DNA from 2 places in the Erythrobacter sp. RANMB8 genome. Region 2 is predicted to be linked to the other one. Evidence: predicted binding sites of a transcription regulator. Region 2 holds the regulator's gene; the other holds the start of a gene.
What was found. Region 2 encodes LexA, which represses DNA repair genes until DNA is damaged. Its sites were predicted from a motif close to GTTCCNCNCTTGTTCT; they were not measured.

Region 1: a site for LexA is predicted at 2,150-2,165, ahead of ACU0AG_RS10230 (ribonucleoside-diphosphate reductase subunit alpha). Genes of this name have one in related genera too.

Annotation. Positions count from the first base shown of each region.
Region 1 is NZ_JBREHG010000007.1:34,864-46,092, forward strand. Features, by position in the region: gene ACU0AG_RS10225 (beta strand repeat-containing protein) at 1-1,677, shown strand, start outside; gene ACU0AG_RS10230 (ribonucleoside-diphosphate reductase subunit alpha) at 2,215-4,242, shown strand; gene ACU0AG_RS10235 (hypothetical protein) at 4,325-4,510, shown strand; gene ACU0AG_RS10240 (ribonucleotide-diphosphate reductase subunit beta) at 4,573-5,622, shown strand; gene ACU0AG_RS10245 (hypothetical protein) at 5,684-6,400, shown strand; gene ACU0AG_RS10250 (endonuclease domain-containing protein) at 6,464-6,832, opposite strand; partial or broken gene ACU0AG_RS10255 (DUF559 domain-containing protein) at 7,080-7,211, opposite strand; gene ACU0AG_RS10260 (hypothetical protein) at 7,427-8,155, shown strand; gene ACU0AG_RS10265 (hypothetical protein) at 8,163-8,828, opposite strand; gene ACU0AG_RS10270 (HP1242/YdcH family protein) at 9,124-9,381, shown strand; gene ACU0AG_RS10275 (hypothetical protein) at 9,441-9,605, opposite strand; gene argB (acetylglutamate kinase) at 9,731-10,642, shown strand; gene ACU0AG_RS10285 (YggT family protein) at 10,749-11,042, shown strand; gene folD (bifunctional methylenetetrahydrofolate dehydrogenase/methenyltetrahydrofolate cyclohydrolase FolD) at 11,042-11,229, shown strand, end outside.
Region 2 is NZ_JBREHG010000002.1:302,347-313,575, reverse strand. Features, by position in the region: gene trpD (anthranilate phosphoribosyltransferase) at 1-833, shown strand, start outside; gene trpC (indole-3-glycerol phosphate synthase TrpC) at 839-1,630, shown strand; gene moaC (cyclic pyranopterin monophosphate synthase MoaC) at 1,714-2,190, shown strand; gene ACU0AG_RS04540 (molybdopterin molybdotransferase MoeA) at 2,187-3,371, shown strand; gene lexA (transcriptional repressor LexA) at 3,573-4,256, shown strand; gene ACU0AG_RS04530 (ComEC/Rec2 family competence protein) at 4,431-6,683, opposite strand; gene gltX (glutamate--tRNA ligase) at 6,784-8,214, shown strand; gene ACU0AG_RS04520 (citrate synthase) at 8,255-9,541, shown strand; gene ACU0AG_RS04515 (hypothetical protein) at 9,559-9,759, shown strand; gene ACU0AG_RS04510 (hypothetical protein) at 9,800-10,330, shown strand; gene ACU0AG_RS04505 (sensor histidine kinase) at 10,327-11,229, opposite strand, start outside.

The DNA.
Region 1 (11,229 bases), on a different contig from region 2:
TCGGGCAATGACCGGATTTTCGGCGGCGAGGGCAATGACATTCTCGCAGGCGGCGGCGGCGAGGATGAACTGCACGGCGGGCTGGGCGATGACCGCTTCACCGTCGATTCGGCAGGCGACCGGGTGTTCGAAAACACCGGTGAAGGCTACGACATCGTCACCGCCATCGTGGATTTCGAAATCGGCGCGCACGTCGAACAGCTCAATCTCGAAGGCGCGGCGCGGCGCGGCACGGGCAACGACCAGAACAACTTGATCATCGGCAATGCGCTCGACAATGCGCTGTTCGGACGCGGCGGCAATGATCGCATCGAGGGCGGCCAGGGCAACGACATGCTCGACGGCGGGCTCGGCAATGACTGGCTGATCGGCGGTCAGGGCAACGACACACTGCTCGACTACAACGGCTTCAACATCCTTGACGGCGGGGATGGCAACGACACCATCGAGGGCGATGGCGAGCTGATCGGCGGTGTGGGCGACGACCGGCTGACCGGCGGCGGCAACAACGACATTCTGGTGGGCGGAACGGGTATCAACAGGCTCGACGGGGCCGGCGGGAATGATACCGCCAGCTACCGCGACGCGACGCAGGGGGTGAGGGTCGATCTGTCCAACACCGGGCAGCAGAACACCATCGGCGGCGGGTTCGATACGCTGATCAGCATCGAAAACCTGACCGGCTCGGCTTTCGATGACCGCCTGACCGGCAATGACGGCGCCAACGTCTTCTTCGGCGGCGGGGGCAGCGACGAAATCCGCGGCGGGGCGAACATCGATGTGGCGGTGTTCGCGGGCAACCTTGCGAATTACACCATCGTCCAGTTCACCGATTTCTCCTTCGGCGTCATCGGCCCCGATGGCGAGGACCGGCTGTTCGGAATCGAGTTCGCGCGGTTCGACGACCAGATCCTGCGCCTGCTGCCGGGCACGGGGGTGAGCGTCAATTTCAACACCGCCGATCCCTCGATTTACCAGACCGCCATGAACGCGATCCGCGATTTCGATGGCAATGCATTGGGCGGCAATGGCAGCTGGCTGCGCATCGGGTCTGCCGATGTGAACGGCGATGGCGACATCGACCAGATCCTCGTCAACCGCGCCATTGGCAGGTTCGCCACCGTCGGCACGGCACCTGATGGCCTCGTCTATTTCAACGATTTCAGCTGGGCGGGCGAGACCCGCGTGGCGGGGATCTACATCGACCCGCTGGTCGCGGCCGGGATCGTGCAGGCAGGCAGCGACAATGACAGCCAGCGCCGCTTCCAGAACGACTTGCAGATCGAGAACATCAACCGCGTGCTGGGTGCCGACGACTACGACAATGACGGGCTGCAGGAGGTCTACTTCGCCCTCACCGATGGCACCGCCTACCTGCGGGCCTTGATGGAGGCGGACGGGAACATCCGTTACGCCAATTATCAGAGCCAGCAGGAAGTGATCGACTACCTCACCACCAACGGCTTCGGGCCGGAGACATGGGCGGGCTGGTTCAGCCAGCCTTCTTCGGGCGAGGCGATGCTGCGCGCAGAGCAGCCGCTCGCGGCGCAAGACACAGGCGGACGGGCAGCGATCGGCGCGCCTGCGGCGGATATCCTCGCAGGCCTGAGCGATCTTGCGCTTGCTCCGCACAGCGCCCTGCCTGCCGATCAAACCTTCCGCGCCGAATTCGTCTGAGCGAAACCGGACCCGGTGGCGGGGTGCGGCGCGGCAGGTTTCGCGCCGCGGCCGCGCCGCACGCCGACAGCGCAACAATCATGCCTGCATCGGTGCAAAAGATTCACGGTTGGATTCGAATGATTCAATCACCATTTTTTTCTTCACAGATTCAATTTGGGGCTTGCAGGCCGCGCGACTCAAGCTTGTTCCACGCGTCGCGGGCTTCGCGGCAGTTTGGCTGCCACCACATATGGTAATTTACGGGTTAATCGCCCGTTGACGGGACTCCCCGCCTGATTCATCATCTAGTGGTTCGGTGCAAATCGGACCCCCAAGCCATGGTGATTTTCCGTCCGCTCCGACAGGGGCCCGAGGGGAAGGATTCGCCGGCGCAGGGGGTTTTCGCGGCGCACCGCAAAGCGTTTCGCAGAGGCGGCAGCAGGCCCTTTTCGGGCTCATCCTGTTGGCAAGTCTGTGGACCGCCCGGTATAGAACAGAATCGGAACATGGCCTCTTGCGTCATCGTCCCGATTCGGGGGACAAGTGGGGCTACTGATGGATTTCAAGGCGAGCGAAAACGTGCCGGGTGATGTTGTGAATGAATTGGATGCAGGCACGGCCAATGCGGCTGCCGCAGGGGATGAAAAGGCCGTGACGATGAAAACCACTGATGCAGGCTCGGACGCGCTGATCGCGGCCAAGGCGGGCGAGGCACTTGTCGGCGCGATGGCGACTGCCATGAAGGACGCTGCCAAGTCGGACAGCAAGAAGGTCAACGACCGCCGCTTCACGATTGTGACCGATGCCAGCCGCGATGCGCGCCTCACCGATTTCGGCAAGGACACCCTGACCGACCGCTACCTGCTGCCCGGCGAGGTCTATCAGGATCTCTTCGCCCGCGTGGCCGATGCCTATGCCGATGATCAGGATCACGCCCAGCGGCTGTATGATTACATCTCGAACCTGTGGTTCATGCCCGCGACCCCGGTGCTCTCGAACGGCGGCACCAACCGCGGCCTGCCGATCTCGTGCTACCTCAACTCGGTCGAGGACAGCCTCGAAGGGATCGTCGGCACCTGGAACGAGAACGTGTGGCTCGCGTCGAAGGGCGGCGGGATCGGCACCTATTGGGGCAATGTCCGCGGCATCGGCGAGCCGGTCGGTCTCAACGGCAAGACCAGCGGCATCATCCCCTTCGTGCGCGTGATGGACAGCCTGACGCTGGCGATCAGCCAAGGCTCGCTGCGGCGCGGCTCGGCGGCGTGCTATCTCGACATCAGCCACCCGGAAATCGAGGAGTTCCTCGAAATCCGCAAGCCTTCGGGCGACTTCAACCGCAAGGCGCTGAACCTGCATCACGGCGTGCTGGTCACCGACGAGTTCATGAACGCGGTGCGTGAAGGTGCCGAGTTCGAATTGAAGTCGCCCCGCGATGGTTCGGTCCGCGGCAAGGTCGATGCGCGTTCGCTGTTTCAGAAGCTGGTCGAAACCCGTCTGGCGACCGGTGAGCCCTACATCGTCTTCTCCGACACCGTGAACCGCATGATGCCCAAGCATCACCGCGATCTGGGCCTCAAGGTTTCGACCTCGAACCTGTGCTCGGAAATCACCCTGCCGACCGGCATCGACCACCTCGGCAATGACCGCACGGCGGTGTGCTGCCTGTCGTCGCTCAACCTCGAAACCTGGGAAGAGTGGAAGGGCGACAAGCAGTTCATCGAGGACGTGATGCGCTTCCTCGACAACGTGCTGCAGGACTATATCGACCGCGCGCCGGACGAGATGGCCCGTGCCAAGTATTCCGCCGCGCGCGAGCGCAGCGTGGGCCTCGGGGTGATGGGCTTCCACTCCTATCTCCAGCAAAAGGGCGTCGCCTTCGAAAGCGCGATGGCCAAGGCGCTGAACCTGCAGATGTTCAAGCACATCCATTCGAAGGCGTGCGAGGCTTCGATGCTGCTGGCGCAGGAGCGCGGCCCTTGCCCCGACGCGGCCGACATGGGCGCGATGGAACGCTTCAGCTGCAAGATGGCGATCGCGCCGACCGCGTCGATCTCGATCATCTGCGGCGGGACTAGCGCCTGCATCGAACCGATCCCGGCCAATATCTACACCCACAAGACCCTGTCGGGCAGCTTCATCGTCAAGAACCCCTATCTCGAAAAGCTGCTCGACAAGAAGGCCAAGAACTCGACCAATGTCTGGAACTCGATCCTCGAACGCGGCGGATCGGTGCAGCACCTCGACTTCCTGACGCCGGAGGAAAAGGCGGTCTACAAGACCAGCTTCGAGATCGACCAGCGCTGGCTGCTCGAATTCGCCGCCGACCGCACGCCCTATATCGATCAGGCCCAGTCGCTGAACCTGTTCATCCCGGCCGATGTCGACAAGTGGGATCTGATGATGCTGCACTATCAGGCGTGGGAACGCGGCATCAAGTCGCTCTATTACCTCCGCTCCAAGAGCGTGCAGCGCGCCGGCTTCGTCGGCGGGGTGGAGGCGGACAACACCTCGGAAGCCCCCCGGATCGAACTCTCCGCCAGCGGCGAGCAGACCGATTACGAGGAATGCCTGAGCTGCCAGTAAGCGGCCCGCGCGGGCCGGGCGCGGCGGGGGCACTCCCCTGCCCGCCCGCCCCCCGCGCCATCACACACAGGGGGAGTTGATCATGGAATTGCCGTTCTGGGCCGGATTGCTGGGGGTTGTCGTCGGACTGGTGTTCGTGGTGCGCGCTGTCATCCAGCTGAAGAAAGAAGGCACCGGCCACGCCCATAACGCGGCGATGATCCATGTGCCGATGGGCGGGATGCTGCTGGTCGGCAGCCTGATCGTGATGATCGCCTACGCCCCCTGATGAATCCGCGCAGGCGCGCCCTGCGTATATGCTATACCGAATTGATCCAGGAGTTACCCGCCATGTCGCTGCTCGAAGCCCGTTCGACCTACAAGCCGTTCCAGTACCCCTGGGCCTATGATTTCTGGAAGCGTCAGCAGCAGATCCACTGGATGCCCGAAGAAGTGCCGCTGGGCGAGGATTGCCGCGACTGGGCGCAGAAGATCACCGATCACGAGCGCAACCTGCTCACCCAGATCTTCCGCTTCTTCACCCAGGCCGATGTCGAGGTGCAGAACTGCTACCACGAAAACTACGGCCGCGTTTTCAAACCGACCGAGGTGAAGATGATGCTCGCCGCCTTCTCCAACATGGAGACGGTGCACATCGCGGCCTATTCGCACCTGCTCGACACCATCGGGATGCCGGAAACCGAATACTCCGCCTTCCTCGAATACGAGGAGATGAAGGACAAGCACGATTTCCTCGGCCAGTTCGGCGTCGACACCGACGAGGATATCGCCCGCACGCTGGCAGCCTTCGGCGGCTTTACCGAAGGGCTCCAGCTGTTCGCCTCCTTCGCGATGCTGATGAACTTCCCGCGCTTCAACAAGATGAAGGGCATGGGACAGATCGTCAGCTGGTCGGTGCGCGATGAATCGCTGCACTGCGAAGGCATCATCAAGCTGTTCCACACCTTCTGCGAGGAACGCCAGTGCCTCACCAAGGCGGTGAAGGAAGACCTGATCGACATCTGCCAGAAGACCGTGCGTCTCGAAGACGCCTTCATCGACCTCGCCTTCGAAATGGGCCCGGTGAACGGCATGAGCGCCAAGGAGATCAAGCGCTACATCCGGTACATCGCCGACTGGCGTCTGAAGCAGCTGGGCCTGCAGGAAATCTACATGATCGAGGAACACCCCCTCCCCTGGCTCGCGCCGCTGCTGAACGGGGTGGAACACGCCAACTTCTTCGAAACCCGCGCGACCGAATATTCGAAGGGCGCAACGCGGGGCGACTGGAACACCGTGTGGTCGAGCTTCGACAAGCGCCAGAAGGCGAAGGCTGCGAATGAGGGCGGCGCTGAGGGCGAGGCGGAGGCCGGGCTGTTTGGGGTGCAAGCGGCGGAGTGATTGCGAGCCTATTGCTATCTACTCACCGGAGCCTTTCTTAACTTCCTTTGACAAAGAGCTTTTGCGCCTGCTGTCGGAATTAGTCCTTCAGCAGGAGCAAGGCTGGACCGCAAATCGCAGCCAAGAATATGTTGAGCTCTCAGAGTCTGAGAGCCGTTCGCTAATTGAACTCCTCGAGCAATTTCTCGAATCTAAGCGAGCCCAACAAGCCGCGTACCTTCTTGAAGAGATTTTCTCTGGACGCGACGGTGACTTGTCTGGCGCTCGCGAGATATTCATGCGAGGGCGAGTCGAGCGCGGTCGAACTCGCGCGGTAGCTTCAGTCCAATGGCATGAATTTTTGATGCGTCTCGGCGCATACCCTTCAACAAAGAGCGAGCGTCGATATTGGCACCGGCCCTCAGCAGAGCCCATGCCGCTTGATCATTTCCTTCGAATGGAAGTTCGCCTCGCGGATGTTGCGGGTATACACCCTAGGGTTCGCGCGTTAATACTTGGATATGTTCGCCTAAATTTTCAGGGTCTTACCCGTGTGCTTTCTGGAGAAGAAGTCATCGAGCGTGGGCAAATCTTAAAAAAGCCTAAGCAAGTGAGCCAAGCATTGCGCCAGGATATGTTGTCACCGGTTGGTATAAAGCCAATCTCTGTGCAAAAAATTACTGCTGTCATGACCATTGTTATGGATATGTCGGTACTATACACGACAAGAGATTGGAGCGTTACCGGGTTCATGTCGACGATTGCTGGCTCCCTCCCACCTGCAATTCTTGACGAATAAAGATTGAAATAGGGGCCTTGGCTTGCGCCCACCCCCGCCCCCTCCCCCGAGCGGGAGGGTAGATCAGCGCCCCCCCTTCAGCCCCCGCAGCCGCTCGATCTCAAGCCGGATCGCGGTCACCACGCCCTCGACGTTCCTCTGCACATCATCATTGCTGAAGCGCAGCACAGTGAACCCGTGCGCCGCCATCCATCGGTCGCGGCGCTCATCCCGTTCAGGCGCAACATCATGGCTGAACCCGTCGAGTTCCACGACCAGCGACAGCTCCCGGCAAAGGAAATCGGCGAACCACGGCCCGACCGGCATCTGGCGGCTGAACTTCGCGCCCGTCTGGCTCTTCGCAAGAAACGCCCACAGCGTCCGCTCCGGCCCCGTCGCCTTGCGCCGCAGCGCACGGGCGCGCGCGGTGTTTCGGGGCTTCCACTCAGGCATTTCAGATAATTACACCCCGCAGTAGATCCGGGCAAGACTCGCCCACCCCCGACCCCTCCCGCAAGCGGGAGGGGAGAACCAGCGCGTTCCAATCCCCCTCCCGCTTGCGGGAGGGGTTAGGGGTGGGCAAGTCCGGACCTGTCGGCGCAGGTCCATCCCGCTGTCATAAGGCTCGCCTTCGGCTCGCTCCCACCCTCTGCCGCTGTGGCTGCGCCACACCTGCGGTTCCCCGCAAGCGGGAGGGGAGTTAGCTTCCCTTCAGCCCCCGCAGCCGCTCCACCTCGGCGCGGATCACGCTCACCACGCCTTCGATATTCTCCCGCACATCGCCATTGGCAAAGCGCAGCACGGTGTTGCCATGCGCCGCCATCCACCGCCCCCGCCCCGGATCAGGTCAGGGGCGGGGGGTGTAAGGGCCGCACCCTTTCTTCGTCGCCCCGTCATGATCCGGGATCCCGCTGCTTGCGCCGGAAACCGCTCTAGCGTCCCCGCTCAGACTTTTGCAGGACTGCCCTGACATTTTTCGTTTCCTTTACAGCGTAACGCTTTGATGAAACTATATTCGTGGGCGGCTCGAGTCGAAGCGAGGGTGGCATGTCAATCAAGTCGGAAATCGAAACTGCTTTGGGAAAAATGCGGCGTGACTTGGTAGTAGACGACCATACGATCGAGCGCGGACAGATCGTTAAAACTACCAAGCGCACCTTTTTCGAAGGATCATTTAGTCGAAGAAACATGTTGGATAGGATTGCCCGCATCAATGGCCCGGCAGGCAGTGCGGAAATCTCAATGGCGCAGCTGGAACTCTTCCTGCTCCGCATCAGAGACGATATAAAGGGAAATCATCGCCACGTATTGCACGATCAATCATGGCAAACCTTTTATCACATGAGCGCCCATCCGGTGCAATGGCAGTGCATTGACCAGCAAGGTCAGCCCCAACCTTTCATTTATCAGCGGTCGATACCCTGCTGGCATTGTGGAATAGTCCTACCAATCCAAGCAATGCAGATTGATCACTCGCGACCAATAGAGGGCAACAACACTGAAGCCGTTGCCAAATTCTTCCGACATGCTGGAGCGACAAGGGCGGCCGCCAAGGGCATGAAGGGCCGCCAAAATACCATTTGGGCTGCATCCGAAGGAACCATGGATGATCGCTATTCGCTTTCGGATACCGGTATTATTTTGTTTCAACTGATCCGTTCTGCAGGTGTTTACAAAAAGTTCGAAAAATCTTGCCTCGACAGCTATGAAAATCTGCGACCGCTTTGTGCCCAATGCAATACCCGCCGAAACAGCCAGCCTCTCAGTAAGTTTTGACGCCCCCTCACCACCCCCACGCAGGCGGCGGCAGGGCCACGGGCTGGGTCAGATCAAACTCCACGCGGAAGTGCCGTTCGGCGGGCGCTCCTCCCGCCACCGTGCGGCGCAAGGTGTAGGCATAGACCCCGCCCGGCGCGCCCACTGGGTCGACCTCGACCGACCAGACATTGGTGACCGATGCGGACAGCCCCTCGCGGCGGAACATCGCGATGGACTCCGCGTCGACGGGGAAGGACTGGATGCGCGCCGTGCCGGCAGCGGCGGTGTCGCCGCCGTAGAAGGTGACCGGATCGGCAGAGCCGTCGGCGTGGCGGTGATCGTGCTTGAGGCGCAGGGCGCCGCCTGTGGTGCGGGTGATGAGCCAGGTGCGCGAGCGGTCCCACGTGCCGTCGGCGTTCTGGACGTGGAACGGCACGGCGATGCGGGTGGCGGAGCAATCGCGCACGGCCATCACCATGGCGCTCCCCGCAAGGTCGGCGTCGGCGGCGTCGCTGGTGACCATGCGTCCGGCATAGGCCTTGCCGCAATGGCTCGACAGCGCGGCCCAGAAGGCGTCCTGCGGGCTGGGAGGCGCGGCGGGCGTGGTGGCGCATCCGGCGAGCAGCAGGAGCGCGAGCGGCAGGAGGCGGCGGGGCGCGGCGGAGGCGGGGGCGGGTGCGGCTAGGGGCATGGCGCGGGGTGTAGCGCAGTTTCCTACCGCCCGCACCCCGCCTATGCCGGACCGGTGCGATGGTGGTGTGGAAGGGTGCCTTTTCGCCGCAAGTGTGCTCCGAAACTGGCTTTTGCTTACCTTTCAGAGGTTTGGCGAAAAATCAGGCGGTTTTAGACCCCTCCCAGGTCGCTCCAGACCCCTTCCAGACCCACTTTAGACCCCCTCCAGCCTGCACCAGAGGCGATTTTGACTCCGGTCAAATACCCGCACCGATCCGGCGGCTAGTCGGGAGGGGTAACCAAGGGAGAACCTCATGTCCGCGCACACCCCCAACGAACTCCACGATGCCTTCCCCGAAGACGCCGAAGCGCTGCACCGCCTCAAGGTGACCAACGCCCACTTCGCCAGGCTTGCCGAGCGGCATCATGCGGTGAACCGCGAAATCCACCGGATCGAGGCCGAGATCGAAGCCGCCAGCGACGAGCGGGTCGAAGCGCTCAAGAAGGAGCGGCTCCACCTGCTCGACGAAATCGCGGAAATGCTGGAGGCCGAGGGCGCGAACCCCGCCTGACACGCGGTTTGTGCGGGCCGGGTATGAGGCGATGCCCGGCCTTCAACCTGCCGGATTGCCTAGCTGTCCTCGCGCGGGGAGGAACGCCTGTCGGCGCCCGAACGGCGCTCGCCCTTGCGGCGGTCCGGGCCGCTGATCGGCGCGTCCCCCTGTCGCCTGTCGCCCTGACGCCGTCCGCTGCCGGGGCCATCCTTGTCTGCATCATCGCCGGTTTGATTGGTCATCGTCACCTCGCTGGGCGGAATGATATCACCACACGCAGCAATTGCCTAATGCACGCAGCAAGCGGCTTGGCCCCGCGCACAAGGGGCGCTAGGGCGCGGGGCGACCAGCGGATTGGAACCCTCGCGTGACCGACAAGACCCATCACCCCCGCGCCGAAGCGCCCGACCTTTCGAAAGCCGAAGTGCTGATCGAGGCGCTGCCCTATTTCCAGCGCTACGCCGGGCGCACCTTCGTGGTGAAATACGGCGGCCACGCAATGGGCGATCCCGAAGCCGCGCGCGATTTTGCCGAGGATATCGTGCTCTTGAAGGCGGTCGGCATCAACCCGGTGGTGGTGCATGGCGGCGGCCCGCAGATCGGGCAGATGCTCGCCCGCCTCGGGGTGGAGAGCACCTTTGTCGACGGCCTGCGCGTCACCGACGAGGCCACCGCCAGGGTCGCGGAAATGGTGCTGTCGGGCGCGATCAACAAGGAGCTGGTCGGCTGGATCGCAGGCGCTGGTGGCAAGGCGATCGGCATTTCCGGCAAGGATGGCGGGCTGGTCACCGCTCGCAAGGTCAGCCGCACCACCCGCGATCCTGACAGCAATATCGAACAGGTCGTCGATCTCGGCTTTGTGGGCGAGCCGGCCCATGTCGATACCACGGTGATCGATACCATGGTGGCAGCCGGCATGATCCCGGTGATCGCCCCGATCGCGCCGGGCGCCGACGGAGCGACCTACAACATCAACGCCGATACCATGGCAGGCGCCATTGCGGCGGCGCTGGGCGCGGCGCGGCTGTTCCTGCTGACCGATGTGGCCGGCGTGCTGGATGGCGAGGGCAAGCTGCTGACCGACCTCACCCCCGCCGACATCAAGCGACTGCGCGAGGACGGCGTGATCCGCGGCGGGATGGTGCCCAAGCTCGAAACCTGCATCGACGCCGTGAGCGCCGGGTGCGAGGCCGCCGTGGTGCTCGACGGGCGGGTGGGCCACGCGATGCTGCTCGAATTCTTCACCGCCCGGGGCGCCGGAACGCTGGTGCGCGCCTGAGGGCGGGAACAGGAGAGTAGCGCCAGGCGTATTAACAGGCTAATACGCTTCGCAAGGGACTTCAAAGCGCGCGCGCAATCCGCGCCCGTTACAGAAAGCAATGGCAATGCAAGGACTCAATATTGTCGTCGGCCTGCTGGAAATGCTCGCCAGTGTTCTGGTCATGCTGGTCATTACCCAATTCATCATCAGCCTGCTGTTCGCCTTCAACGTGGTCAGCCCGTCGAACGAGTTTCTGCGGCAGGTGTTCGATGCCATCGACCGGCTGCTGCGGCCGGTGTTGCAGCCGATCCGCCGGATCATGCCCGATACCGGGACGATCGACTTCTCGCCGCTGGTGCTGATCTTCGGCCTGCAGGCTCTGATTTTCGTCCTTGATAGCATCGTGAAAGGCTATTGATGTCCCACGCCGATCTGATCGACGGCAAGGCCTTTGCCGAAGGGCTGCGCGCCCGTATCGGCACGGCCGCAGGTGCCTTTGTGCAGGCCACCGGCAGGCGCCCCGGCCTCGCGGTGGTGCTGGTGGGCGAGGATCCGGCCAGCCAGGTCTATGTCGGCGCCAAGGGCAAGGCCTGCGAGGCTGCGGG
Region 2 (11,229 bases):
CGCGGGCGCTGCGCGCGCGGCTGATCCCGATTGCGGCCCCCGAAGGCGCGATCGACGTTTGCGGCACGGGGGGTGACGGGCACCACACCCTCAACGTCTCGACCGCCGTCAGCCTCGTGGTCGCGGCCTGCGGGGTGCCGGTCGCCAAGCACGGCAACCGCGCCGCATCCTCGAAAGCGGGCGCGGCGGACACGCTGGAGGCTTTGGGCCTCGACATGGATGCAGCCGGGCGCACCGCGGAGAAGACCCTTGCGGAGATCGGCATCTGCTTCCTCTTCGCGAAGAACCACCACCCGGCGATGGCGCGCATCCAGCCCATCCGGGTGCGGATCGGCCAGCGTACCATCTTCAACCTCATGGGCCCGCTGTCGAACCCCGCGAAGGTCGCAAGCCAGCTGATCGGCATTGCCCGGCCCGCCTATGTCCCGATCTATGCCGGCGCCTTGGCGCGGCTCGGCACCGGACGGTCGCTGATCGTCTCGGGCGATGAAGGCCTTGATGAACTCAGCCTCGCGGGCGGCAACGAGGTCGCGGTGGTCACCGGCAACGCCTTCCGCATGGAGCGGGTCGATGCCGCCATGGCAGGCCTGCCCCACGCTCCGATCGAGGCGATCCGCGGCGATGACGCCAGGCACAACGCCGCCGCATTGAAGGCGCTGCTGATGGGCACCCCCGGCCCCTATCGCGATGCGGTGCTGTTCAACGCGGCAGGCGCCTTGCAGGTTGCAGGGCGCGGCACCGACTGGCGCGAGCGGGCGGCAATGGCGGCAGAAGCGCTCGATTCGGGCGCGGCGCTGGCGCTGCTCGGACGCTGGATCGATATGGCGAAGTGAGACACATGAACAAGCTTGAGGAAATCTGCGCGACCAAGCGCGAGGAAGTCGCCGCTCGCAAGGCTACGACCACTCCCGCCGCGCTGGCCGCGCTCGCCGCCGCCCAGACCCCGCCCAGAGGCTTCGAGGCAGCGCTGCGCCAGCGGGCCGCGAGCGGATATGCCCTGATCGCCGAGATCAAGAAGGCCAGCCCCTCCAAAGGGCTGATCCGCGCCGATTTCCGCCCCGCCGATCACGCCGCCGCTTACGAGGCGGGCGGCGCTGCCTGCCTCTCCATCCTCACCGACGCGCCCTATTTTCAGGGCCACGAGGATTACCTCGTCGCCGCCCGCGCCGCCTGCGCCCTGCCGGTGCTGCGCAAGGATTTCATGGTCGATCCCTGGCAGTGCCTCGAAGCGCGCAGCATCGGGGCCGACGCGATCCTGATCATTGTCGCCGCGCTGGAGGACAGCGCCATGGCCGAGATCGAAGCCGCCGCGCGCGAACTCGGCATGGACGTGCTGGTCGAAGTGCACGACGAGGCCGAGCTTGAACGCGCCGCCAGACACCTCCGGTCGCGCCTGATCGGGGTCAACAACCGCGACCTCAAGACCTTCACCACCTCGCTCGCCACCACCGAACGCCTCGCCCCGCTGATGCCCGAAGGCACGCTGATCGTGGGCGAGAGCGGGATCAATTCCCGCGCCGATTGCCAGCGGCTCGAAGCCGCCGGCGTGCGCACCTTCCTCGTCGGTGAAAGCCTGATGCGCGCTGACGATATTGCGAGTGCCACCCGCGCCCTGATCGGGCCAGAGTAACCGGAACCGTTCGTATCGAACGCAGTCGAGACACCATGCACCGGCCTCTCGACTTCGCTCGAGGCGAACGGATAGGGAGACGTATGAGCAAACTCACCCACCTCGATGCCGAAGGCGCCGCGCATATGGTCGATGTCGGCGGCAAGCCCGCCACCGCCCGCCGTGCCGTCGCCTCGGGGCGGATCGCCATGTCGGCCGAGGCGCTGGAGGCCATCCGCGCAGGCAATGCCCCCAAGGGTGACGTGCTTGGAACCGCCCGCATCGCCGGGATCATGGCCGCAAAGCGCACGGGAGACCTGATCCCGCTGTGCCACCCGCTGGGCCTCGAAGCGGTGACGATCGACTTCGCCTATGAAACGAATGCCATCCGCGTCACCGCCACCGCTTCGCTGACGGGGAAGACCGGCGTGGAAATGGAAGCGATGACAGGTGCTTCCATCGCACTCCTCACAATCTATGACATGGCCAAGGGCGTAGACAAGGGCATGGTGATCGAAAGCGTGCGCCTGATCGCCAAGACCGGCGGCAAGTCGGGCGACTGGCAGGCCGATCCACTTTGAGCGCGCTGCTGGGCCTTGAGGACGCACAGGCCCGGCTGCTGGCGCTGGCACCGCAGCGACCCGCGGCCGAACAGCCGGTCGCCCCACTCGCCAGCCTCCGCTACCTTGCCCGCGACATTACCGCGCGGCGCACCCAGCCCGCAGCCGATCTGTCCGCGATGGATGGTTACGCCATCGCCTCCGGAACCGGCCCATGGCGGCGCGTGGGCGAAAGCCGCGCCGGTGCGCCTTTCGCCGGAACGCTGCGTGACGGCGAATGCGTGCGCATCTCGACCGGCGCGGTGGTGCCCGCAGGCGCTGCGGCGGTGCTGTTGCAGGAAGATGCCCGCATCGAAGGCGACCTGATCGAGGCTGCCGAATACCCCGCACCCGGCAAGCATATCCGCCGCGCCGGATTCGATTTCCGCGAGGGCGACACCGTGCTGCACCGGGGCACAGCCTGTTCGCCCGCCGTGCTCGCGCTGGCGGCGGCAGCGGGGCATGGCGCTCTGCCATGGGTCACGCCGCCCTCGGTCGCGGTGCTCGATAGCGGGGACGAACTGGTGCCGCCCGGCCAACCCTGCGGCGCGCACCAGATCCCGGCGAGCAACGGCGTGATGCTGGGCGCGATGCTGCATCCCTATGTCGGAGCGGTCGATATGCTCGGCCCCGTCGCCGATGATCCGGCCGCGCTCGCCGCCGCGCTGGCGCGTGCCGAAGGAAGCGACATCCTGATCACCAGCGGCGGGGCCTCGGTCGGCGATCACGATCTGATCCAGCAGGCGCTGCGGGACTGGGGCGCGCAGATTGCCTTCTGGAAGGTCGCGATCAAGCCGGGCAAGCCGCTGATGGTCGCCAGCAGGGGCGCTCAGGTGATCCTCGGCCTGCCGGGCAATCCGGTGTCGAGCTTTGTCACCGCCTTCCTGTTTGCCCTGCCGCTGGTGCGCGCCTGCATGGGCGCGGCCGATCCCCTGCCCCGCCGCCTGATCCTGCGCGCGGGCGAGGCGCTGCCGCCGGTGGGCAAGCGCCGCGAATTCCTGCGCGCCGTGATCGATGGCGATGCGGTGCGCCTTGCCGGATCGCAGGATTCCTCCGCGCTTTCGGCCCTCGCTGCCGCCGATTGCCTGATCGACCGTCCGGCCGGTGCCCCTGCGGTGGCGGCGGGCGCGCCGGTTCCGGTGTTCTGCCTCCGGAATGGCTGAATTGCGCGGGTTTGCCGTGGGCCGCGCTTGACTCGGATCATTTAGTTTCCTAATTGTTCCGTGTTCGTTCACCATAAAGGCGGGCGGAAAGTGCACGCAACGCACCCATGGCCCTGCCGGGCCGGTGCCTCTTGGAGCACGCGAGGGACTGCGCCTTGCCGCAATGGCCGGGCGTGAATGCGACCAAGGGAGACCTGATCAATGCTGACTGCCAAGCAGCACGAACTGATCCGCTTCATCCAGCAGCGGCTGGAAGAAACCGGGATTTCACCGAGTTTCGAGGAAATGAAGGAAGCGCTCGATCTCAAGAGCAAATCGGGCGTGCACCGCCTGATCTCCGCGCTGGAAGAACGCGGCTTCCTGCGCCGCCTGCCCAACCGCGCGCGCGCGCTCGAAGTGATCCGTGAACCGGGCGATACGACCCCGGCCCGCAGCGCTCCGGCGAGCGACAATGTGGTGGCGATGCCCGCGCCTGCGGCCCGTGCGCCGGAAGCTGCGAACGACGTGATCGAACTGCCGCTGCATGGCCGCATCGCCGCCGGTGCCCCGATCGAGGCGCTGGAGGGGCAGAGCACGCTCCCCGTCCCCGCCGCGCTGCTCGGCCCGGGCGAGCATTACGCGCTTGAGGTTTCGGGCGACTCGATGGTCGAGGCCGGGATTTTCGATGGCGATTTCGCGCTGGTGCGCCGCACCAACACCGCCCGCGACGGCGAGATCGTGGTGGCGCTGGTGCGGGGCGAGGAAGCGACGCTGAAATATCTGCGCAAGGAAGGCGGCAAGGTGCGGCTCGATCCGGCCAACGCAGCCTATGATCCGCAATACTACTTGCCCGGCGAAGTCGAGGTGCAGGGCAAGCTCGCAGGCCTGCTGCGGCGCTATCATTAAGGGGTGTGCGGGCCGGAGCGGGGGTTCACGGTGGGGTGGAAATGCACCATCCCGCGTGAAACATTCGCTCTGGCCTGTTTTTCCTTTCCAGACAGTGGCTTGGCGGAAAATGTTTCACGCAAGGCCGGTTTCTAGGCCCGTCTAGACCCCCTCCAGACCCCTTCTAGACCACCTCTAGGTCGTTCCAGACCCCCGCTTGGCCGCTCTCGCCTCCGCCCCTTTCCACCAGCCATGGCGGCCCTGCCGATCGGCAACGGCGGTTATGGATTCTCCGGCCAGATCGATCGCAAGCCCCCCGCTGCGTTCCAGATAGCGGCGATCCGCCTTGAGCCAGCGCGGCTGGCAGGAGCGCGGCAGAAACCGTTCGGAAACGACGATATCGGCCTCCTTGCACGCAGCCGCCAGGGCCCGCTCCTCCACCTGCTCGCGCCCCCGCCCCAGCAGCAGCACCCAGTCCCGCCCGCCCCGCTCCAGCGTGACCGTGCAGAACGCCGAAGAACACCGCGCCCCCGACCATTGTGCCAGTGGCACCGGATCGGCAGCAACCCCGGCAAGCTCCATCAGATTGTCCCGCGTATAGGAAGAGCGGCTGTCGCGCAGGGCAAGCAGTCGCCGCTCTCCATCAGGACCGGTCATGGTGATCCCCACCTGCCGCCCGTCACCCGAGACCAGCAGATCGGGGATGGGCGTGGCGGCCACCAGCCCGCTCGCGATCACAACCGGCACCAGCCCCGCAAGCCGCACCCGCCCGCTCCACAGGCCCAGCCACAAGCCTCCGATTACGAACAGCACGATCGCCAGCCCGCCAATCTGCGGCATCAGCTTGACCGCCCCGGCCTGCGCCGAGGTGAAATGCGCAATCCCCAGCAAGAGATCGAGCGAGTGCTGCACCACCCACCACGAAGGCCCGCCCAGCCCGACCGTATCAAGCACCAGTCCAAGCGCGATCAGCGGCATGGAAACGAAGGTAACCAGTGGAATCGCGACGACATTGGCCAGCGCGCCGTAAAGCCCGGCGCGGTGGAAATGGAACAGCACGATCGGCATCAGCGCCAGCTCGATCACCAGACCCGTCACAAACAGCATGACCACCCGCCGTCCGGCACGCTGCCACCAGGCCTCCTCGCGCGGGGCCAGAAAGGCCCGCACCGGACCGCTGGTAGACAGCGCAATGATCGCCAGGACAGCAGCAAAACTCATCTGGAAACTCGGCCCGATGGCGCTTTCCGGCCACAGCAGCAGCACGAAACCCGCTGCCACCGCGACCATCCTGAGCGACAGCGCCTCACGCCCCAGCGCCAGCGCGCCGAGCACCAACAGGGCCGCCACGCAGCTACGCACCGTGGGCACCTCGGCACCGGTGAGCAGGGTGTAACCGAGCCCCGCCAGCGCCCCTGCTCCCGCCGCCGCCAGCGGCAGGCGCACCCGCAAGGCCAGCGCGGGCCACAGGGCCAGCAGGCGCAAGGCGACGAAATAGGCCGCCGCTATCACCGCGCTGACGTGCAAGCCGCTGATCGAAAGCAAGTGGGTCAGGCCTGAATCGCGCATCGCAATTTCGTCAGCCTCGGCAATCCCGCCGCGGTCCCCGCTGGCAAAAGCCGCCGCGATGGCTCCGGCAGAACCATCGACACGCGAGCGCACATGGGCCGAAAGCCACCGCTGGATGCCGGCGATACCGCCAGCCTCGTCCGCAGGCTGCAACACCTCGAGCGGGCCGACCATCGTGCCGGTCGCTGCCAGCCCTTTGAACCAGGCGGCGCGGGCAAAATCGTAACTGCCCGGCAGCATCGGCGAGGCCGGCGGCATCAGCCGGGCGCGCAGGCTGACCACCGCTCCCTCCCCCAACCCAGAAGGCAAGCCGTCCTCGCCAAAGGCCGCCAAGGGCACATTGACCCGCACTTTCAGCGCCTCGCCGGAAGCCGCGTCACGGACGGCTAGCGTCAGACGCAAGCGATCATCGGCAGGCTGATCCTCGCGTTCAAGCACGGTGCCATGCAGGCGGGTCACCATCGGCTGCGCGATCGGTTCGGCCCCGACAAGTTCCGATCGGGCCCACACCACCGCGATGCCCAGCGCAAACACCATCCCGCCAGCGACCAGAGCAAGGCGCAGATTGGCGCGGGTCTCGTCAGCCGCGCTCCCCGGCGGCCACAAGGCCAGCGCTGTGAGGGCCAGCGCGATCCCGCCGCCAAGGGCCGCGCACCAGTGCCACATCTGCGGCAGCGCAAACCATGTGATGATCCCGCTGGCAAAGACCACCGCCAGCCACGGCGCCCGGTCAAACCCGGCGCGGGCGAGAAACCGCTCGGCGCCGTCCGCCAGCGCACCCGGCAATCTGCCCCTGATGCTGGACAATCGGCCTACGGTTTGCCAAGGGCGCGGCAACCCTCCGCCAGCGGCATCGTCGCCGTCCGGATCGTCCCCCATCGGAATGATCGGCACATCGCGCAAGGCTCGTCCCCCGACCGGCCCGGCTCCGGTAGAAGCCAGCGCCAAGCCGCTCAAAGTGAACAGGAAGTCAGTGCCCATGGCAAGCGAAAGCAGCAGCGCAGCGCCCGCGAGCGAGGTCGTCACCCGCTTTGCCCCCTCGCCCACCGGATACCTGCATATCGGCGGCGCGCGCACCGCGCTGTTCAACTGGCTCTATGCCCGCCATCACGGCGGCCGCACGCTGCTGCGGATCGAGGACACCGATCGCAAGCGCAGCACGCAGGACGCGATCGACGCGATCATCGAAGGCCTTGACTGGCTGGGCCTCGATTACGATGCCCCGCCGATCTTCCAGTCCGACCGGGCCGAGCGGCACGCACAGGTCGCCTGGCAGCTGCTGGAAGCGGGCCACGCCTACAAATGCTTCGCCACGCCCGAAGAACTCGAAGCCATGCGCGAGGAGCAGCGCGCCGCCAAAAAGCCGCTGCGCTATGACGGGCGCTGGCGCGACCGCGATCCTGCCGAAGCGCCCGAAGGCGCGCCCTTCACTATCCGCCTCAAGACCCCGACCGAAGGCGAAGTCACGATCCATGACCGGGTCCAGGGTGCGGTGACGGTGAAGAACGAGGAAATCGACGATTACATCATCCTGCGCGCCGATGGCACGCCGACCTATATGCTCGCGGTGGTGGTGGACGATCACGACATGGGCGTGACCCACGTGATCCGCGGCGACGATCACCTCAACAACGCCTTCCGCCAGCTGCCGATCATCCGCGCAATGAACCAGATCGAGGGTAACTGGCCCGATCCTGTCTATGCCCACATCCCGCTGATCCACGGATCGGACGGGGCCAAGCTGTCCAAACGCCACGGCGCGCTGGGTGTCGAGGCCTATCGCGACGAATTCGGCATCCTGCCCGAAGCGCTGTTCAATTACCTCCTCCGCCTCGGCTGGGGTCACGGCGACCGCGAGGAGATCACCCGCGAGGAAGCCGTTGCGCTGTTCGATCTCGACGGGGTGGGCAAAAGCCCTTCGCGCTTCGACATCAAGAAGCTCGAAAACCTCAACGGCCATTATCTGCGCGAGGCCGATGATGCGCGCCTGGCCGCGCTGGTCGCTGCACGGATCGGCGAAACCGCTGACGAGGCTTTGCTGACCCGCGCCATGCCGGTGCTCAAGGTGCGGGCGAAGAACCTCAACGAAATCGTTGAAGGTGCCGCATTCCTGTTCGCCACACGCCCGCTGGAAATGACCGAAAAGGCAGCCGCGCTCCTTGAAGGCGACGCTCGCGAAATTTTACGCAAGATTCATGACCGACTTCGCACCGAAAACGACTGGACAAGCGAAGCGCTCGAAGCCACTACGAAGGCGCTTGCGGAGGAACTGGGATTGGGTCTCGGCAAGCTGGCGCAGCCGATGCGTGCGGCGCTGACCGGGACGACAACCTCACCCGGGATTTTCGATGTTCTGGTCCTTCTGGGACGGGATGAGGCTCTGGCCCGGCTTGACGCACAGGCTGCGTAAACGCGGGTCATGGGCAGGATAATTGGACAGGAGACACACCTTGGCAGACAAGCTGGCGAAGCTCGAACTGGGCGGCAAGACCTATGAGTATCCCGTGCTCGAAGGCAGCACCGGCCCGGATGTGATCGACATCCGCAAGCTGTATGCACAAACCGGCGCGTTCACCTTCGACCCCGGTTTCACCTCGACTGCCAGCTGCGAAAGCGCGCTGACCTATATCGACGGTGACGAAGGCGTGCTGCTGCACCGCGGCTATCCGATCGGCCAGCTGGCCGAGGATTCGAGCTTCATGGAAGTGAGCTACCTGCTGCTCAACGGCGAGCTGCCGAGCAAGGACGAGCTCGACGATTTCACCTACACCATCACCCGGCACACCATGCTGCACGAGCAGCTGATGACCTTCTACCGCGGGTTCCGCCGCGATGCGCACCCGATGGCGATCATGTGCGGCGTGGTGGGCGCGCTGTCGGCCTTTTATCACGACAGCACCGACATTTCCGATCCCGAACACCGCAAGATTTCCTCGCACCGCCTGATCGCCAAGATGCCGACGATTGCGGCGATGGCGTACAAGTATTCGGTCGGCCAGCCTTTCATGTATCCGGACAACAAGCTGTCCTATACCGGCAACTTCCTGCGCATGACCTTCGGCGTCCCGGCCGAGGAATATGAAGTGATCCCGGCGGTGGAACGCGCGATGGACCGGATTTTCATCCTCCACGCCGACCACGAACAGAACGCCTCGACATCGACCGTGCGGCTGGCCGGTTCCTCGGGCGCGAACCCGTTTGCCTGCATCGCGGCGGGCATTGCCTGCCTGTGGGGTCCGGCGCATGGCGGCGCGAATGAAGCGGCGCTCAACATGCTCAAGGAAATCGGCACGCCGGACAAGATCCCGCACTATATCGAGCGCGCCAAGGACAAGAACGATCCGTTCCGCCTGATGGGCTTCGGGCACCGCGTCTACAAGAACTACGACCCGCGTGCGACGGTGATGCAGAAGACCGTGCGCGAGGTGTTCGATGCGCTGAAGGTCAATGATCCGCTGTTCGAAACCGCGCTGCGCCTCGAAGAGATCGCCCTGAACGATCCCTATTTCATCGAGAAGAAGCTGTTCCCGAACGTCGACTTCTATTCGGGCATCATCCTTTCGGCGATCGGTTTCCCGACGACGATGTTCACCGCGCTCTTCGCCCTTGCCCGCACCGTCGGCTGGGTGGCGCAGTGGAACGAGATGATCAGCGACCCCGGCCAGAAGATCGGCCGCCCGCGCCAGCTCTACACCGGCCCGACGCAGCGCGACTACGTGCCGCTCAGCCAGCGCTGAGGCGCCTGATGGTTTCAATGGCGCTCAAGGTGATCGGCGGCACGCTGATTGCCTTGGGTGCCATTTGGGCCTTTCAAGGGCTGGGACTGCTTGGCTGGCCCGCAGACAGTTTCATGCTCGCGCGCACCGAATGGGCGCTGTACGGCGCCATCGCGTCAGGCCTTGGCGCAGGATTGGCTTGGCTGGCGGTCCGGCTTGGCCGTTCACGTGGCCGATGATAACATTTCCCCTGCGGATCGCATGATTTTGGGGGAATGCATGAAAGCTATCGTCACCGCATCGAGCCTGGCGGCACTGCTCACGGCCAACGCCGCACAGGCGCAGGACACCGTCAAGGTGTTCGAATGCACCATGCCATATCGCGAGACGATGATGGCGATGGGATCACTTGAAGTGCTCCGCCAAAGCCAGTTCAAGGGCTTCATCGGCCTTCATGGCGACGGCGACATGATCGAGTTCGCACCCGGCGATACGCTGGTCTTTGGGCAAAAACCCAAGAGCCTGAACCTCAAAATTCTCCCGCCGCATCCGACCTACGATATCAACAATGCCTACGAGGTCGCCTTTACCGCCGTCTTTGAACGGTCTCCGGCACTCGATGCTGCCGTCAGGCAATCGGTAACATGGGCGCTCGGTGCCTGCCACGACTGGTCGGAGAACTGTTATCGCGCCGACAAGGCTACCCCTCAGGGCGCCGGGGCTCTCACCTACAAGAGGATCGGCGACAATCCCGAACTGATTTGCACCTTCACCTTTAGCCAAAAGGAATTCGAGGCGCTGGGCAACTAGCCGGGCTTATGCTCCGGCAGGTCGAGCCGGAACAGCGCCCCTCCGCCCGGCGCGCTTTCGACTGTCAGGCTGCCCGCCATAGCCTCGGCAAGGCGGCGGGAGATGAACAGTCCGAGGCCTGACCCCTTGTCCTTGCCGCCGTCACTATCACGCCCGAGCCTTTCGAACTTGTCGAAAATCCTTTCGGCCTGCTCAGGCGTGACCCCCGGCCCCTCGTCCACAACGCACACTGCGACGCGGGCATTTTGCGGCGTTTCCAGAGAAATCCACACGGTGCTTCCGGCAGGCGAATAGGCGATCGCATTGCCGATCAGGTTGATGAGAATTTGAAGCACCCGCCGGAATTCTGCCGTGGCGACAGCGTCTCCGCGCTCGCCCGATACCTCCAGCACAATATCGCGGTTTTGCGCGCGCACTCCCAGAATGCCCGCAGCCCTCGCCGCTGCGTCAGCGAGATCGACCGGCTCGCGCGCAGTGGAGAAGCCCGGAGTCTCGACCACTTCGAGATCGGCGAGATCGTCCAGCATGGCCGCAAGGTGCTGCCCCGCGCTGGCGATGGTCCCGGCATACTCGCTGTATTCCTCGCGCAGCGGCCCGGCGAGCCGTGCGCGGATTGTCTCGGCATTAGCGATGATCCGGGCAATCGGCTTGCGCAACACCGGGGTGAGAGCGGTCCCGACTAGGCGGGTGGGCGGAGTATCGGGCTCCCCTGAATCCGCTGCCTCTGGCTGCGGCTTCCCGGCAAACGGCTCCTCGGCGATAAGGAGAAGCTCGAAGCCCGAAGGGTTGTGCACATCACCGCCGAGCGGGATCAGGCGAATCCGCCAATTGCGCTGCGATCCGGCAAAGCGGCAGTTGGTGCCATCGAGCAGGCGCCAGTGCAGCGGCTGGTGATGGCT